2 regions of the Massilia sp. X63 genome follow, and region 2 is predicted to be linked to the other one. Evidence: predicted binding sites of a transcription regulator. Region 2 holds the regulator's gene; the other holds the start of a gene.
What was found. Region 2 encodes sigma-54, which starts transcription at its own class of promoters, with help from an activator protein. Its sites were predicted from a motif close to TGGCANGNAANCTGCTTT; they were not measured.
Positions count from the first base shown of each region.

Region 1 (8,647 bases), on a different contig from region 2:
TCACCTGCCACAGGTCGAGCGGCGCACCGCCTTCGCGGAAGATCGGCGGCTGCGCCTGCCAGGCGGCCAGTTCGGCCCTGGCCTCGGCGATCGCGCCGGCCCAGGCCGACGCATCCACCGGCGCCATCGCGGTCAGCATCGCGCAGGCCTGCGCCGGGCCGCTGGCGATCATCAGTTCGGCCTGGTACACGCTGCCCAGTTCGTCCGGATCGGCATGGATGTGCACCAGGCGCTGGCGCGGCACCGGCGACGACAGCAGCGAATAGCCGCTGGTGGTCATCTCGCCCAGGCGCGGGCCGATCGCGATCACCAGGTCCGCTTCCTTCACGCGCGCCGCCAGCTTCGGATTGATGCCGATGCCGACGTCGCCCACGTAGTTCGGGTGCGCGTTGTCGAGCAGGTCCTGGAAGCGGAAGGTGCAGCCCACCGGCAGCTGGTTGGCTTCGGCAAAGCGGGCCAGGTCGGCGCAGGCCTGCCCGGTCCAGGAGCCGCCGCCCAGCAGCACGATCGGGCGCTCGGCTTCGGCCAGCATGGCGCGCAGCTGGTCGATCTGCGCTTGCGAGGGCGCGGCCTGCACCGGCTGGTAGCGGCGCGCGTCCGCCACTTCGGCTTTGGTCACCAGCATGTCTTCGGGCAGGGCCAGCACCACCGGGCCCGGACGGCCGCTGGTGGCCACCTGGAAGGCGCGCGCGATGTATTCGGGGATGCGGTCGGCGCGGTCGATCTGGGTCACCCACTTGGCCATCTGGCCGTACATGCGGCGGTAGTCGATTTCCTGGAAGGCTTCGCGGTCGATGAAGTCGCTGCCGACCTGGCCGATGAACAGGATCATCGGGGTCGAGTCCTGGTAGGCGGTGTGCACGCCGATCGACGCGTTGGTGGCGCCCGGGCCGCGGGTGACGAAGCAGATGCCCGGCTTGCCGGTCATCTTGCCGTAGGCCTCGGCCATGAACGCCGCGCCGCCTTCCTGCCGGTTGATCACGAAGCGGATATCCGAATCGTGCAGCGCATCCAGCACGTCGAGGTAGCTTTCGCCGGGGACGCCGAAGGCGGTGTCCACGCCGTGGGTATGGAGCGCATCGACCAGGATCTGGCCGCCGGTGCGGGAAGGGTGCGTCATGGTGTCGATCATCCTTAAGGTTTTGCTATCCGAGCATTCTATGTGGATGAGCCGGGCAAGGCTTTTGAAATGGCGACACAAAATTACACAAAAAGAAGCAAGGCAAACGTATGATCCGAACGTTTATTTTTTCGCAAGCTGCCCCCTATGCCCGCCAAATACCCGATCGGATTCCTGTTTGCGCTCCTGCTGTCCGCGCACATCGGCAGCGCAAGCGCCGCCGGTCCCGAGGCGGACCGCTGCCTGGCCGACCTCGAGGCGATCGCCGCCTTCATGCCGGTCAACGATGCCGGCGGCGCCGACCACCTGGCCGATCATGGCGGCGCCATCGAGGCCGCCTTGCGCAAGGCCCGCGGCGAGGCCGGCGCGCTCACCGACGCCGCCGGCTGCGAGCCGGTCCTGCAGACCTACCTGCGCGCCTGGCGGGTCGGTCACCTGCGGGTGGCGCCGGCGGTGGCGGGCGCCGGCGTGGCCGGAACGACCGCGCGCCCCGAGCTCAAGGGCAGCGCCGACCCGCGCGCGCCGCGCCTGGAGCTGCTGGGCAAGGACACGCTGCTGCTGGTGCTGCCCACCTTCGACGACCGCTACGCCGCGGCCTTGAAAGCGCTGCTGGCCGAGCAGCGTGCGGCGCTCGAATCGCACAAGTACTGGATCGTCGACGTGCGCGCCAACGGCGGCGGTTCCGATTCCACCTACGCGCCGCTGCTGCCCTGGCTGCTCGACGGCGACTACCCGGCGCATTCGGTCGAGTACCTGGTCACGCCGGCCAACATCCGCGCCCAGGAAGGCATCTGCGCGCTCACCAGCGACCCGGCTTCCTGCGCCGAGACCATGGACCCGATCGTGCGCAAGATGCGCGCCGCCGCGCCGGGCAGCCGGGTGCTGATGGGGGAAGAGCGCATGCGCATCGAGCGCGCGCCGGCGCGCGAACCGCAGGCGCCCGCGCGCGTGGCGGTGCTGGTCGACCGCAAGTGCGGCAGCAGCTGCGAACAGTTCCTGCTGAGCGTACGCGGCAGCTTCAAGGTGAAGCTGGTCGGCCGCTCGAGCTTCGGCTCGCTCGACATGTCGAACATGCGCGGGCACGCGCTGCCTTCCGGGCGCATGCTGTACTACGCGACCACGCGCAGCACCCGCCTGCCCGACATGCGTATCGACGGCGTCGGCATCGCACCTGACCTGCTGCTGCCCAAGCCGGCCGACGAGGCCGGACGCGCCGCGGAAGTGAAGCAGGTGCAGCGCTGGCTCGAGACCGGCGCGTTGCGCTAGCAGGACACCGGAGGCCGGGAAGGGGCCGGGCGGCGTCCGCATCGGTTACAATGATGCCGTGAAGCAGGCCAGACAGTCGCTGGTCCTCATCTTCGGGTGAGGGCGGGAGGAAGGTCCGGACTCCACAGAGCGGGGTGACGGTTAACGGCCGTCCGCTGAAAGCCGCAAGGTATAAGGCGAGGAATAGGGCCACAGAGACGAGCGTATTAAGTTACGGTGAAACGCGGTAACCTCCACCTGGAGCAATTCCAAATAGGCACGCGTTGATGTTGCTCGCGGAGCGTGCGGGTAGGAAGCTTGAGCGCTGGAGTAATCCAGCGCCTAGAGGAATGGCTGTCATAGGGGCGTCCCGCAAGGGAGACCACTACACAGAATCCGGCCTATCGGCCTGCTTTACTTGAATTCAGCGGTCCCCCGGCCGCACCCTGGCGGAGTCATCGATGCAGAAATACATCCTTGCCCTCGACCAGGGCACCACCAGCTCGCGCGCCATCCTGTTCGACCGGGCAGGCCTGCCGGTCGCCATCAGCCAGCACGAATATCCCCAGCACTTCCCCCAGCCCGGCTGGGTCGAGCACGACGCCCTCGACATCTGGCACAGCCAGCTCGCCTGCGCGCGCGAAGCCATGCGCCGGGCCGGCATCGACGGCAGCCAGATCGCCGCCGTCGGCATCGCCAACCAGCGCGAAACCACCGTGCTGTGGGATCGCGCCACCGGCGAGCCGGTCGCCCGCGCCATCGTCTGGCAGGACCGGCGCACCGCCGCCATCTGCGATCGCCTGCGCGAAGCGGGCAGGGCGCCCGCCATCGGGCAGCGCACCGGGCTCGAACTCGACGCCTATTTTTCCGCTACCAAGCTGCAATGGCTGCTCGAGCAGGTGCCGGGCGCGCGCGCGCGCGCCGAACGCGGCGAACTGGCCTTCGGCACGGTCGACAGCTGGCTGGTGTACCGCCTGTGCGGACGCCACGTCACCGACGTCGGCAATGCCGCGCGCACGATGCTCTTCAATATCCACAGCCTGCGCTGGGACGAGGAGCTGCTGGCCCTGTTCGGCATCCCGCCGGCGGTGCTGCCGGAGGTCGTCGCCAGCGCCGAGGTGGTCGGGCTGGCGGCCGCCGAGTGGTTCGGCGCGGCGGTGCCGATCGCCGGCATCGCCGGCGACCAGCAGGCCGCGACCTTCGGCCAGGCCTGCCACCGCAAGGGCCTGGTCAAGAATACCTACGGCACCGGCTGCTTCATGTTGATGAACGCGGGCGCCACGCCGCCGGTCTCCCGTAACCGCCTGCTGTCCACCGTTGGCTGGAGCGTCGGCGGCCATACCGATTACCTGCTGGAGGGCAGCGTGTTCATGGCCGGCGCCACCGTCCAGTGGCTGCGCGACGGCCTCGGCATCATCCGGCAATCGTCGGACGTGGAAGCCCTGGCCCTGAGCGTGCCGGACAGCGGCGGCGTGCTGCTGGTGCCGGCGTTCACGGGGATGGGCGCGCCGCACTGGGATCCCTACGCGCGCGGCACCATCGTCGGCATGACGCGCGGGACCACCGGCGCCCACATCGCCCGCGCCGCGGTCGAGGCGATCGCCTACCAGAGCGCCGAGCTGCTGGCGGCGATGCAGAAGGACGCGGCCTGCGCCGTCACCGAGATCCGCGCCGACGGCGGCGCCGCCCGCAACGACCTCTTGATGCAGTTCCAGGCCGACCTGCTCGGCGTGCCGGTGCTGCGTCCGCGCGTGCTGGAAACCACGGCGCTGGGCGCGGCCTACCTGGCGGGACTGGCGGTGGGCTATTGGGACAGCGTGGAGGAGATCGCGCGCCAGTGGCAGGTCGAGCGGCGTTTCGAACCGGCGATGGACGCGGACCGCCGCGCCGAACTGATGGCGCGCTGGGGCCGGGCGGTGGAACACGCGAAAGGCTGGGCGGCCGCTTGAAGCAATCGGCCGCCCGGAAATGACGGGGCGCGATGGGCGCGCGATACCGGCATGGCCGGAACCGCGCTTGCCTGCTCTTACTTCGTAGTGGCCTGGCGACGGCGCATGGCGCCGAACATGGCTGCGCCCAGACCCAGCAGCGCGATCGAGCCCGGTTCCGGTACGGTGCCGCCAGGCTGGCTGGGGTTCTCGGTCGGGCGCGCGAAGGCGCCGACATACAGTTTTTCCGGCGTGCCCTGGGTCGAGTTCGCGCCGAACTGCATGCCGCCGCCGACCACGCACTGTGCCAGGTTGCCGCAGGCAGCAAGCGCTTCGGCGGCTTGCGCAGCGTCCAGCACGAAGCGGTGCTGGCCTGACTGACCGGTGCCGCCGCTGCCGCTCAGGAGCAGGTCCGCACCGGTGTACGAGAAGGTTTTGAGCAGGGTGCCGTTCAGGCTGTACAGGCTCATATACAGATCGGTCAGGGTCGCGCCCGGATCATTGCCGGGTTCGCTGATGTTGACGACAAAGCCGAGCTGGCCGGCGTTCGCCAGGCCGGCGATATTGCTCAGCAAGTAAGTACTGTTGCCGGCGTTGCCCCCGGTATTGTCGCCACCTTCCAGGCCGGTCGACGACACGCAGGTTTGAGCAGGACTTGCCGGATCGCCCCCGGTAAAGCTCACGCAGCCGGATTCGATCGTGTTGCGCGGGCCGTTGTTTTGTACCGTGACCAGGGTGCTCACCGCGCCCAGCCCGGTGCCGGTCTGCTGGGTTCCGGTTTGATAGATCAAGGCGGCAAACGCCGGAGACGCGCCGGCCAACAGGGCAGTGCCAAGGGCAAGTTTGAGAATATTTAATTTCATTAATAGCTCCTGAGAAAACAGTATTGGTATATATCCGCTAGAAGGACGTCAGCAACAATAAAGCAAACTTCGGGCCATAATAAATAATTCCAATAAATCAATTGCTTACGATGAATGTGAAATGGCTTCGCCACGAATTGTAAAGAAAACCGAAAGTTTTAATTTAACATTTATTGAGGTTAGGAAAGTTGTCGAGGCAGAGTTCGAGGCAGAGTGCTGGCATTGGATAATCCTGCGACGCTCCCCTGAGTTTCCCGCCTGAGGCTCCCGCGACTCGCGCCGTTTTGCTGCATTTGGCGGCGCCGGAAAGCAGTTCGTCGCAAACCCGACAGCACATGCGGCGGCGTCGCTAAGCTGGGTACATCGATATCCACGGAGCCCGCCATGCTGCAGCACATCGTCGCAAACACCCCCATCTATGTCTGGGCGATCCTCGCCTTCCTGCTTTATCGCGGCGTGCTCGCGGCGCGCGACCGCGAGATCACCGTCACCCGGATGACGATCGTCCCGGTGCTCATGCTGGTGCTGGCGCTGCAATCCATCGCCGCGCGTTTCGGCCTCGGCTCGCCCGCCATGGCGGCCTGGCTGCTTGGCGCCGCCGCCATCGGCCTGCAGCGCTGGCGCTTCGGCGCCAGCCGCGTCACCGCCGGCAAACCTGGCACCCTGCGCATCCGCGGCAGCTGGACGCCGCTGGCGGCGATGCTGGCGATCTTCGTGCTCAAGTATGCGCTGGCGGTGCTGCAGGCCGTGCAGCCGCAACTGGCCGCCGGCCCGGCCTTCTTCCTGCCCGCATGCGGCCTGCTCGGCCTGTGCAACGGCTACTTCCTCGGTCAGCTGGCCTGCGATGTCGCCGCCGCGCGGCGTGCGGCCGCGGCGCCGGCGCTTGCGCAGGCGCCGGTGCCTGCTAACATGGGCTGATTCGACAGGAGAACACATATGGTGGGCGTTAAGCATTCTGCGTTGACGTGGATCGGGTGGATTTTCGGGATCACGGCCGCTTTCGAGCTGCTCATCCTGCTGATGGGCGGAGCAAGCGCCGAGGTGCTGTTCCGCCTGCTGCCGCTCGCCATCCTGTTCGCCCTGCTGCTAAGGGGCTACCGCTTCCCGCGTTACGTGCTCGGGCTGCTCGCTCTACCTGGCGGGCGGCCTGCCTGTCCTGATGCGCCTCGCGTGACAATCCGAGAGTTTGTCGGTTCGCCCCAGCTGGCATGATCTGCATGCTGCGGGAAGGGGAGCGCCATGTCGGCTTCCCGGGATGACACGAGGGATCGCGAAACGATGAAACCGGAATACTGGTTCCCGGCCAAGCCGCCGGGACACGGATGGGGATGGGGTTTTCCGCAAACCTGGCAGGGCTGGGTAGTCTACCTGGGTTTCTGGGTATTGCTGGCGGTCGGCGTGCTCCTGATCCTGCCGTATAACGTGGGCATCTTCCTGGCCTACGTGTTCGCGATCGCGGCGCTCCTGATCGTCATTTGCTGGTGCAAGGGTGAACCGCCCGGAGGCGGTCCCCGCCGCTAGCCGGCGGCGCCAGGCGCCTCGGAACTCAGAACCCGATCCGCCCCTTGCCCGGCGTCGGCTTGATCCGGATATCGTCCGCGTTCACGCGTTCGCGCCCGGCCGCCACCGCATGGCCGAGGCCATCGAGCAGGGTCTTGCGCAGGTCGCGCGGCGACACGCCGGCCAGCTTGTCCAGCACCACGTCCCCCAGGCGCGGATCGAAGGCCGATAAATTCAGTTCGTCCAGCAGCCCGGCATACATGCGCTGGGCGATTCCGGCCGCCTGCTCCAGGGTCGGCGTCGGCACCTCGTATACCGCCATGCGGTTGAGCAGCGGGTGGGGAATGCCTTCGGTGGAGTTGGCGGTCAACACCCAGAAGATCTGCGAGGCGTCGATCTCGACGTCGATGAATTCGTCGCGGAAGGCGCTGGCCGTTTCCGGCTCGAGCAACTGGTAGAGGGCGGCCAGCGGATCGGACTGCGAGGAACCTGTGGCCTTTTCCACTTCGTCCAGCACGATCAGCGGATTGGCGTACTGGCCGCGCACCAGGCGCTCGGCCACCTTGCCGCATTTTGCGCCGCGCCAGCTGGCCGAACTGCCGGTGATCACGAAACCGGCCGACAGCGCATTCATGCTGATCAGTTCGCATTCGGTCTGCATCACCCGCGCCAGGCGCCGGGCGAAATGGGTCTTGCCCACGCCGGGCCCGCCAAGCAGCAGGATCGGCATCACGTTGAAGCCGCGGTCGCCCGCATGCGCCAATGCCAGGTAGCGGGCGAGGTCGTCCAGGACTTCCTCGAAATTCGGGCATTCGTCGAACAGGGGGGCGAGGGCGTCGATCGACGAGGGCTTGGTGACGAAACGGTCGGCCCCGGTTTCCAGCATGCGCTCGTAGAACGCTTCGAGTTCCGGGGAGCGGCCGCGGCTGCGGTCGAGCGCTTCCTGAACTTCGATCAGGTCGTAGACCGCGCAGGTACGGGCGAGTGTGATGCTCACGGCTGTCTCCTTGTGGCAGAAGTGGGTACTTACCCAGCCTCTGCCGGCAGGCCCGCTCCCATCCAATGGTCCCCATGCTGCCGAGCGGGCCGTGGAGCAGGATGGGTCTTTTCCTTGCCTTGATCCTAGCGCGTCCAGCCGAGCACCGCCAATCCCACGCACCCAATTCTGCAATGCAACTTTCGTTGCTTTGAAAAAATATCACGTCAAGACGTGAGCTTAATCAAACAGAAAGATTGTCTTTACAACTGAGGTGCAACCTTCAATGCGTTTCCTAAGTGACTGATTTACGAGACATTTTATGTTGAACTTGTCGCAATAGGCGCTGCTAAGTCCTTGGTTTCATTAGACAAATTCAGATTTGCCAAACGTGAATTCGCTTGACCACCAACATTGATTCCAATAAAGTGGGAAACAGTGTGAAAAAGTGTCGATTTGTGGGGGATTTTCGGAACCCCGAGCGGCCAAAAAATTCTAAATTGATAATTCTCCAAGCTAGGTAAATACGTGTTCCAGGGCGCGTCAGCGATCAACCTCGATGCAAAAGGAAGGATGTCGATTCCGGCAAAGCATCGTGACGCCCTTGCGGTCCAGTGCGAGGGCCGGATGACGCTGACCAAGCATCCGCACGGCTGCCTGCTGTTCTTCCCCCGTCCGGTGTGGGAACAGCACCGCGAGCAGATCGCCACCTGGCCGATGTCGGCCCGTGCGTGGCAGCGCATTTTCCTTGGTAACGCGTGCGATGTCGAGTTGGACAGCGCGGGCCGGGTGCTGATTTCGCCCGAGCTGCGCGCCGCCGTGGGTTTGGAGAAAGAAGTCATGATGTTGGGCATGGGCACCCATTTCGAAATCTGGGATGCCGCCAAGCTTGCCGAAAGCGAAGCCGAGGCCGTGGCCGGCGGCATGCCCGATGTCCTTTCCAATTTCTCCTTCTGAGGCGCCGATGACGGAAACATGGACGGTGCCCGGTTCGTCGGTACCTGAATACCAGCAT
Region 1 is NZ_JBFTEF010000005.1:193,412-202,058, reverse strand. Features, by position in the region: gene AB3347_RS12280 (thiamine pyrophosphate-binding protein) at 1-1,120, opposite strand, end outside; gene AB3347_RS12275 (S41 family peptidase) at 1,268-2,386, shown strand; RNA gene rnpB (RNase P RNA component class A) at 2,447-2,785, shown strand; gene glpK (glycerol kinase GlpK) at 2,827-4,314, shown strand; gene AB3347_RS12260 (PEP-CTERM sorting domain-containing protein) at 4,392-5,156, opposite strand; gene AB3347_RS12255 (DUF6622 family protein) at 5,415-6,074, shown strand; gene AB3347_RS12250 (hypothetical protein) at 6,093-6,368, shown strand; gene AB3347_RS12245 (hypothetical protein) at 6,435-6,677, shown strand; gene AB3347_RS12240 (AAA family ATPase) at 6,703-7,653, opposite strand; gene mraZ (division/cell wall cluster transcriptional repressor MraZ) at 8,161-8,589, shown strand; gene rsmH (16S rRNA (cytosine(1402)-N(4))-methyltransferase RsmH) at 8,597-8,647, shown strand, end outside.
Region 1: the regulator sigma-54 is predicted to act here: its motif matches at 5,216-5,233, upstream of AB3347_RS12260 (PEP-CTERM sorting domain-containing protein).

Region 2 (8,647 bases):
GACGACATCGCCAGCGCGCCGCCCAGGGCGAAGGCGGCCTGCCAGCTCACGTGCAGCTCCGGCGCCCACCAGGAAATGAATAATCCGAACACCATGGCGGCCACGATTGTCAATACGACTTGAGCCAGACCGAGGCCGAACACGATGCGCCGCATCGACTTGAGCTGGGCCAGGGAGAACTCCAGCCCGATCGAAAACATCAGGAAGACCACGCCGAATTCGGCCAGCGTGTGGGTGGCGGGACTGTCGTCCGCAAGAGCGAGCGCATGGGGGCCGATCAATACGCCGACCGCCAGATAGCCGAGCATCGGCGGCAGGTGAAGCATCCGGAAGGCGACCACGCCGAGCACGGCGCAGCCCAGCAGGAGCAGGGTCAGTTCAAGTCCGGAATGCATTATCCCCAAGTCTAATATCGTTGTTGTTATGCTGTTTTTGCGCGCGCTTGTCGCGCTTTGTTACGACTGGCAAGTTTTTTGCTTACCCAATTCGTTTATACTGCCATGATGAGTGTAACCCATGAAAAAATAATGCTGAAAAGTTTTGACGCGGAGCAGGCCCGCCGTGTTCTGGAGCTGGGTCGCGAGACCCTGGCCATCGAAGCCGACGCGATTCACGCCCTGCATGCACGCCTGGGCGACGACGACAGTTTCGTGCGCGCCGTCGGGCTGCTGTACGGCTGCACCGGGCGCGTGGTGGTCTCGGGCATGGGCAAATCCGGCCACATCGGCCGCAAGATTGCCGCCACCCTGGCCTCGACCGGCACCCCGGCCATGTTCGTGCACCCGGGCGAAGCCGCCCACGGCGACCTCGGCATGGTGACCACGCACGACGTGTTCATCGCGATCTCGAATTCGGGCGAATCGTCCGAGCTGCTGGAAATCCTGCCGGCCGTCAAGCGCATGGGCACGCCCGTCATCGCGATGACCGGCAAACCGCATTCGCGTCTCGCCAAGCTGTCCGAGATCCACCTCGATATTTCGGTAGCCAAGGAAGCCTGCACCCTGAACCTGGCCCCGACCACCAGCACCACCGTCACCCTGGCGATGGGCGACGCGCTGGCCGTGGCGCTGCTGGATGCGCGCGGCTTCCGCGAGGAAGATTTCGCGATGTCGCACCCGGGCGGCGCCCTCGGCCGCCGCCTGCTGACCCACGTGCGCGACGTGATGCGCAGCGGCGACGCGGTGCCAAGCGTGACGCCCGACACCGCGCTGACCCGCGCGCTGCTCGAGATCAGCCAGAAGGGCATGGGCATGACCGCCGTCGTCGACGAACAGCAGCGCCCGGTCGGCGTGTTCACCGACGGCGACCTGCGCCGCTTGATCGAGCGCGTGACCGACTTTTCCAACATCACGATCCGCGACGTGATGCACGCGAACCCGCGCCGCGTCCATCCGGAACAGCTGGCGGTCGATGCCGTCGCCGTGATGGAAGAATTCCGCATCAACCAGATGCTGGTCGTCGATGCCGACGACCGCCTGGTCGGCGCGCTCCACATCCACGACCTGACCCGCGCGAAGGTCATCTAATGAGTGATCTGATGAGTAGCCTGGACACTTCGCTGCCGCACATGCAGCGCGCCGCGCGCGTAAAAGTCATGATCTTCGACGTCGACGGCGTGCTCACCGACGGCAGCCTGACCTACGGCCCGGAAGGCGAGGTCACCAAGACCTTCAACGTGCTCGACGGCCTCGGCATCCAGCTGCTGAACAAGACCGGCGTGCAGACCGCCATCATCAGCGCGCGCAAGTCGCCGATCGTGGTCAAGCGCGCTGCCGACCTGGGCATCTCGCACGTCTACCAGGGCATCCACGACAAGCGGGTCGGCTTCGCGGAGTTGCTGGCGGCCACCGGCGTCACGCCGGAAGAATGCGGCTACATCGGCGACGACGTGATCGACCTGCCGCTGTTCACCCGCGTCGGCTTTGCCGTCACCGTGCCCTCGGGCCATCCGGAAGTGCAGCACCGCGCCCACTACGTCACCAGGAACGCGGGCGGCCGCGGCGCCGTACGCGAAGTGTGCGACCTGGTGATGCGCGCGCAGGGCACCTACGAGCAGGCGCTGGCGCCGTATTTTGCATAAGCAAGCGTTCGCATAACGACAAACCATGGTCACCTACAAGCGCACTGCCCACCGCTGGAAGCTCCTGGCGATCATGCTGATCGCGACCTTCCTCGCCTTCGGCAGCTTCTGGCTGGTGCAGGTCATGGAGCGCGAGGACGACGACGCCCGCCTCGGCGGGCCGATGAGCGAACCGGACTACATCGTCGAGAACTTCTCCTTCGTGCGCATGACGAAGGAGGGCAAGCCGAGCTACGTGGTGTCGGGCAAGCGCCTGGCCCACACGCCGCTGGGCGACGTGTCCCAGGTCGAGGCGCCGGTGATGCAGGGCATGACGCCCGGCCGCCCGCGCATGACCATCGTCGCCAACCACGCCCAGATCTACCACGAGGAGCACCGCGTCGAGCTGCTCGGCAAGGTCGACATCCAGCGTCCGGCCACCCCCACCAGCGAAGCGCTGCGGGTGCAGACCGAGGCGCTCACGGTGCTGCCCGACGAAGAAATCCTCAAGACAGGCCAGCCGATCCAGATGCAGCTCGGCGCCGCGACCGTGACCGGCACCGGCATGGTCGCCAACAACGCGACCCAGAAGCTGCACCTCGCCAGCCGCGGCCAGATCGTCTATCCGCCACGTGCGCGCCAGTAAAGGCGCAGCGCGTCAACCAGGACAAGCAACATGAAAAAAATCATCGCAGCCGCATTTCTCAGCCTGGCCGCCTTCGGCGCCTCGGCGGAGCGCGCCGATTCGCTCAAGCAGGCCGTGATCAACTTCGACACGCTCGACGTCGACGAGGTCACGCAGACCCGCATCCTGACCGGCAACGTCGTGCTCACGCGCGGCACGCTGGTGCTCAAATCCGACCGCGCCCTGGTCAAGGAAACGCCGGAAGGTTACATGAGCGTGACGCTCACGGCCAACAGCGGCAAGCTGGCCACCTTCCGCCAGAAGCGCGACGGCGGGGCCGACCTGTGGGTCGAGGGCCAGGCCCAGCGCATCGAATACGACGAGCGCGCCGAGCTGGTGAAGCTGTTCACCAACGCCGAGGTGCGCGAACTGGAGAACGGCCGCATGACCAACGAGATCAAGGGGCCGTTCATCTCCTACGACAACCGCCGCGAAGTCGCGCAGGTGCGCAACGACGCCAGCGGCGCCAGCAAGGTGGGCGGCGGGCGCGGCACCCTGATCATCGCGCCGCGCCGCACCACGGCCCCAGCCAGCGAAGGCGCCAAGCAATGACCGAAGCGATGAGCGCAAGCACGACGACACTGGCGCGCGAAGGCTGCAGCACCCTGATCGTCAAGGGCCTGCAGAAGAGCTACGGCAAGCGCCTGGTGGTGCGCGACGTGTCGCTGCAGGTGGAATGCGGCGAAGTGGTCGGCCTGCTGGGCCCCAACGGCGCCGGCAAGACCACCTCGTTCTACATGATCGTGGGCCTGGTGCCGTCGGACGCCGGCAGCATCGACATCAACGGCACCGACATCTCGAGCCTGCCGATCCACCGGCGTGCGGTGCTGGGCCTGTCCTACCTGCCGCAGGAAGCCTCGGTGTTCCGCAAGCTGACGGTGGAGGAGAACATCCGCGCCGTGCTGGAACTGCAGCGCGTGGACGGCAAGCCGCTGTCCAAGGACCAGATCAACGAGCGCCTCGACACGCTGCTGGCCGAACTGCAGATCGAGAAGCTGCGCGAGAACCCGGCGCTGTCGCTGTCGGGCGGCGAGCGCCGGCGCGTGGAGATCGCGCGCGCGCTCGCGACCAATCCGCGCTTCGTGCTGCTGGACGAACCCTTCGCCGGCGTCGACCCGATCGCGGTGATCGAGATCCAGCGCATCGTGCGCTTCCTGAAGGAGCGCAACATCGGGGTCCTGATCACCGACCACAACGTGCGCGAGACGCTCGGCATCTGCGACCGCGCCTACATCATCAACCAGGGCGCCGTGCTGGCCTCCGGCCGCCCCGACGACATCATCGCCAACGAATCCGTACGGCGCGTGTATCTCGGCGAGCATTTCAGGATGTAATCAAGAGCATCGGGCATGAAACAGTCTCTCCAGCTTCGCACTTCGCAGCACCTGGCGCTCACGCCGCAACTGCAGCAGTCGATCCGGCTGCTGCAGCTGTCCACGCTCGAACTGCACCAGGAGATCGAGCAGATCCTGTCCGACAACCCCTTGCTGGAACGGCTCGACGACCCGCTCGACCGCTCGGTGCGGCTGCTGGCCGACGGCGCGATCAACAACGCGCCGGCCAATGGCGAGGCGCCGCAGCCGCAGCCGGGGCAGGAGCCGCAGGAAGGCGCCAAGCCGGAGGCCGAGGGCGTCGATGACGGCGCCCACGGCGCCGACAGCGCACACGGCGAGGCCGAGGGCGACTGGGGCATGGATGGCGGCGGCGCGCGCGGCAGCGACGACGAAGACGGCCGTCCGCAGCTGGAAGCCGAAGGCATCACGCTGCGCGAACACCTGGCGGAGCAGATCCGCCTGACCGGCTGCGGCACGCGCGACCGCGCGCTGGCCGAACTGGTGATCGACGCGCTCGACGACAACGGCTACCTGGAAGAACCGCTCGACGAGATCCACGCGCGCCTGCCGGCCGAACTCGAGATCGAGATGGACGAGCTGCGCTGCGCGCTGGCGTTGGTGCAGAGCCTGGACCCGATCGGCGTCGGCGCACGCAGCGCGGCCGAATGCCTGGCGCTGCAGATCCGCCGCATGCCGGGCGTGCCCCTGGTGACGCGGCGCCTGGCGCTGAAGATCGTCGAGGGCTATCTCACCTGGTTCGCGCAGCGCGAATACACCAAGCTGAAAAAGGCGCTCGACTGCGACGACGAAGACCTGCGCGAGGTGCAGGCCGTGGTCCGCCAGTGCAACCCGCATCCCGGCGCCGCCTTCGGTGGGGGCGTGTCGGACTACGTGGTGCCGGACGTGATCGTGCGCCGCGCCAAGGACGGCTGGCAGGTAGCGCTCAACCCGGAGGTGATGCCGAAGCTGCGCGTGAACGCCCTGTACGCCAACCTGCTCAAGCAGGGCAGGAGCGAAAGCCAGATGGGCGCGCAGCTGCAGGAAGCCAAGTGGCTGATCAAGAACATGCGCCAGCGTTTCGATACGATCCTGCGCGTTGCCGAGGCAATTGTCGAGCGCCAGCGTAACTTTTTCAGCCACGGTGCGGTTGCCATGCGCCCCCTTGTGTTACGTGAGATAGCTGATACACTAGGCCTACACGAGAGCACAATTTCCCGTGTCACAACGCAGAAATACATGCTGACCCCGCACGGCATGTTCGAGCTGAAGTACTTCTTCGGAAGCCATGTCGCCACCGAAGCGGGGGGAGAAGCCTCCTCGACGGCGATCCGCGCGCTCATTGCGCAATTGACAGGAGCAGAAGACCCTAGGAACCCTTTATCCGACAGCAAGATCGCGGAGATGCTCGGGGAACAAGGTATGGTCATTGCGCGCCGGACGGTTGCCAAGTACCGTGAAGCGCTCAAGATTCCGCCCGTCAGCCTCCGCAAATCCTTGTAATCTGCACTGCCCACACTTGCCTTGTGGCGCGGGCAGCGCGACATCTCAAAGGAGTGTGTATGAACCTCACAATCAGCGGCCACCATCTCGAAGTCACCCCCGCCATCCGTGAATACGTTCAGAATAAGCTCGAGCGCATCACCCGCCATTTCGACCACGTGATCGACACCCACGTGTTCCTCGCCATCGATAACCTTACCGAAAAAGAAAAGCGGCAGAAAGCCGAGATCAATCTCCAGGTATCGGGCAAGGTCCTGCATGTGGCCAGTGCCGCGCAAGACCTCTACGCGGCGATCGACACGCTGATGGACAGGCTGGACAGACAGGTTCTGAAACACAAATCCATGTTGCAAAACCATAATCACGTGGCGCACAAGCGCCTTCCGGACAACGGAGAAGCTGCCGCTGCGTAACGCGTTGTTTGCGAACCAGCCGTAGCACAACAGCAAGGGCGTCTAAGGGGGCGCCCTTTTTGCATCTGTACGGCGCTGTTACTTTTCTGCGCTTCCGGTTTTACGCCGGAGTTCTGTAGAATGCATGTCTTTTCGACCACAGAACACCATCATGACCGACTACGTCCTGACCCGCGTGGCCAATCGCACCGGCGTCATCACGCTCGACCGGCCGAAGGCCCTGAATTCCCTCTCGCTCGACATGGTGCGTTCCCTGACCGCCATCCTGCTGCGCTGGAAAGACGATGCCGGCATCGACGCTGTGGTCATCACCAGCACCAGCGAAAAAGCCCTGTGCGCGGGCGGCGACATCCGCTTCTTCCATGAGATGGGCCATGTGGGCCCGATGGGCGGCAGTGCCCTGCTGGAAGACTTCTTTACCGAAGAATACGCGCTGAACCACCTGATCCATTTCTATCCGAAGCCGTACATCGCGCTGATGGACGGCGTGGTGATGGGCGGCGGCATGGGCATCGCCCAGGGCGGTCCGGATTGCGGCCTGCGCATCGTGACCGAGCGCACCAAGATGGCCATGCCCGAGGTGAACATCGGCCTGTTCCCGGACGTGGGCGGCAGCCACTTCCTGTCGCACGCGCCGGGCCAGCTGGGCCAGTACCTGGGCCTGACCGGCCTGACCATCGGCGCGGCCGACGCGCTCTACGTGGGGCTGGCCGACGTGTTCGTGCCGTCCGCGGCGCTGGCCGGCCTGAACGCGCTGGTCGAGTCGACCCCGGGGGCGGACCTGCCGGCGGCGATCCGCAGCTACGCGGCGCAGTATGCGGCGCAGCTGGGATCGAGCGAGCTGCAGGCGCAGCGCGGCGTGATCGACGCGCATTTCGGCGCCGCCTCGGTGGCCGCGATCATGGCCTCGCTGGCGCGCGACGAGAACCCGTTCGCGCAGAAGGCGCTGAAGGCGATGCGCCAGCGTTCGCCGCTGATGATGTGCGTGACCCGCGAGCTGTTGCTGCGCGGCGCTGCGCTGGACGTGGCGGACTGCCTGCGCATGGAGCGCAACCTGGTGCGCCGCAATTTCGAGCACGGCGAAGTGCTGGAAGGCGTGCGCGCGCTGGTGATCGACAAGGACAATGCGCCGAAGTGGAATCCGGCGACGCTGGAGGAGGTTCTGCCGTCGATGGTGGCGCGCTTCTTCGAGCCGGTGTGGCCGGAGTATGCGCACCCGCTGCGGCATCTGTCCTAGCCAGGCTGGCCGGCTTCGCCGGCCGCGCGCTCAACTCACGCCGACGCGTGCTTCGGCTGCTCGCGATGGCGCACGATCACGCGTTCGGTGGCCCCGAAATAGGCCCCCAGCCGCTCCGCCATGTACACCGAGCGGTGCTGGCCGCCGGTGCAGCCCACCGCCACCGTCAGGTAGGACCGGTTGTCGGTCTTGAACGAGGGCAGCCATTTCTCCACGAAGGCGCGGATGTCTTCCAGCATTTCGGCAGCGCTCGGCTGGGCGTCGAGGAAGGCGATCACCGGAGCGTCCTTGCCCGTGAGCGGGCGCAGCGCCAGGTCGTAATAGGGATTCGGGATGGCGCGCACGTCGAACACGAAGTCGGCGTCCAGCGGCACCCCCACCTTGAAGGCGAAGGATTCGAAGAACAGGGTCAGCGGCGCATGTTCGATGTCGGCCAGTTCCTTGATCCAGGCACGCAGCTTGTTGGCCGACAGTTCCGAGGTGTCGATCACGTGGCCCAGGTTCTCGATCGCCGACAGGCGCTCGCGTTCTTCGGCGATGCATTCGATCAGGGTACGGCGCGAGGCCGGGTTCTCGCCGGGACGCAGCTCGTGCGACAGCGGGTGGCTGCGGCGGGTCTCGGAAAAACGCGCCACCAGCGAATGCGTGCTCGAGGTCAGGAACATGACCTTGACGTTGTGGCCTTCCTCTTTCAGGTGGCGCACGCTCACCGGCAGCTCGACCAGCGATTCGGCGCTGCGCGCATCGACTGCGACGGCAATCTTCTCGGTGCCTTTTTCACTGACCGCGTAGACCAGGGCCGGCAGCAGGGCCGGCGGCAGGTTGTCGACGCAGTAGTAGCCTGCGTCTTCCAGGACGTTCAGGGCAACCGATTTGCCCGAGCCGGAAATACCGGTAATGAGGACGATGTGCATGGGCGGGATGATACCCCAAATGGGTCAGTCGCCGCTCATCGCCTGACGTTGTCGCTCCATGAACTCCTGCAGGGTATCGATGCCGCGCAGCTGCAGGATGGTGTTGCGCACGGCGGCCTCCAGCAGCACCGCGATGTTGCGGCCGGCCGCGACCGGAATCACGACCTTGCGGATCGGCAGGCCGAGTACGTCTTCGGTCGGGTGATGGAAGGGCAGGCGTTCGACTTCCTCGTCGAGCGCGCCGCGCTTGACCAGGTGCACGATCAGCTTCAGGCGCATCTTGCGGCGCACCGCGGTCTCGCCGAAGATGGCCTTGATGTCCAGCAGGCCCAGGCCGCGCACTTCCAGCAGGTTCTGCAGCAGCGGCGGGCAGCGGCCCTCGATCATGTTCGGCGCGATGCGCGAGAATTCCACGGCGTCGTCGGCCACCAGGCCGTGCGAACGCGAGATCAGTTCCAGGCCCAGCTCGCTCTTGCCCAGGCCCGAGTCGCCGGTGATCAGCACA
Region 2 is NZ_JBFTEF010000011.1:99,372-108,018, reverse strand. Features, by position in the region: gene AB3347_RS19820 (cation:proton antiporter) at 1-395, opposite strand, end outside; gene AB3347_RS19815 (SIS domain-containing protein) at 504-1,526, shown strand; gene AB3347_RS19810 (KdsC family phosphatase) at 1,538-2,080, shown strand; gene lptC (LPS export ABC transporter periplasmic protein LptC) at 2,106-2,705, shown strand; gene lptA (lipopolysaccharide transport periplasmic protein LptA) at 2,736-3,296, shown strand; gene lptB (LPS export ABC transporter ATP-binding protein) at 3,293-4,078, shown strand; gene AB3347_RS19790 (RNA polymerase factor sigma-54) at 4,094-5,578, shown strand; gene raiA (ribosome-associated translation inhibitor RaiA) at 5,638-5,991, shown strand; gene AB3347_RS19780 (enoyl-CoA hydratase/isomerase family protein) at 6,143-7,228, shown strand; gene rapZ (RNase adapter RapZ) at 7,264-8,142, opposite strand; gene hprK (HPr(Ser) kinase/phosphatase) at 8,167-8,647, opposite strand, start outside.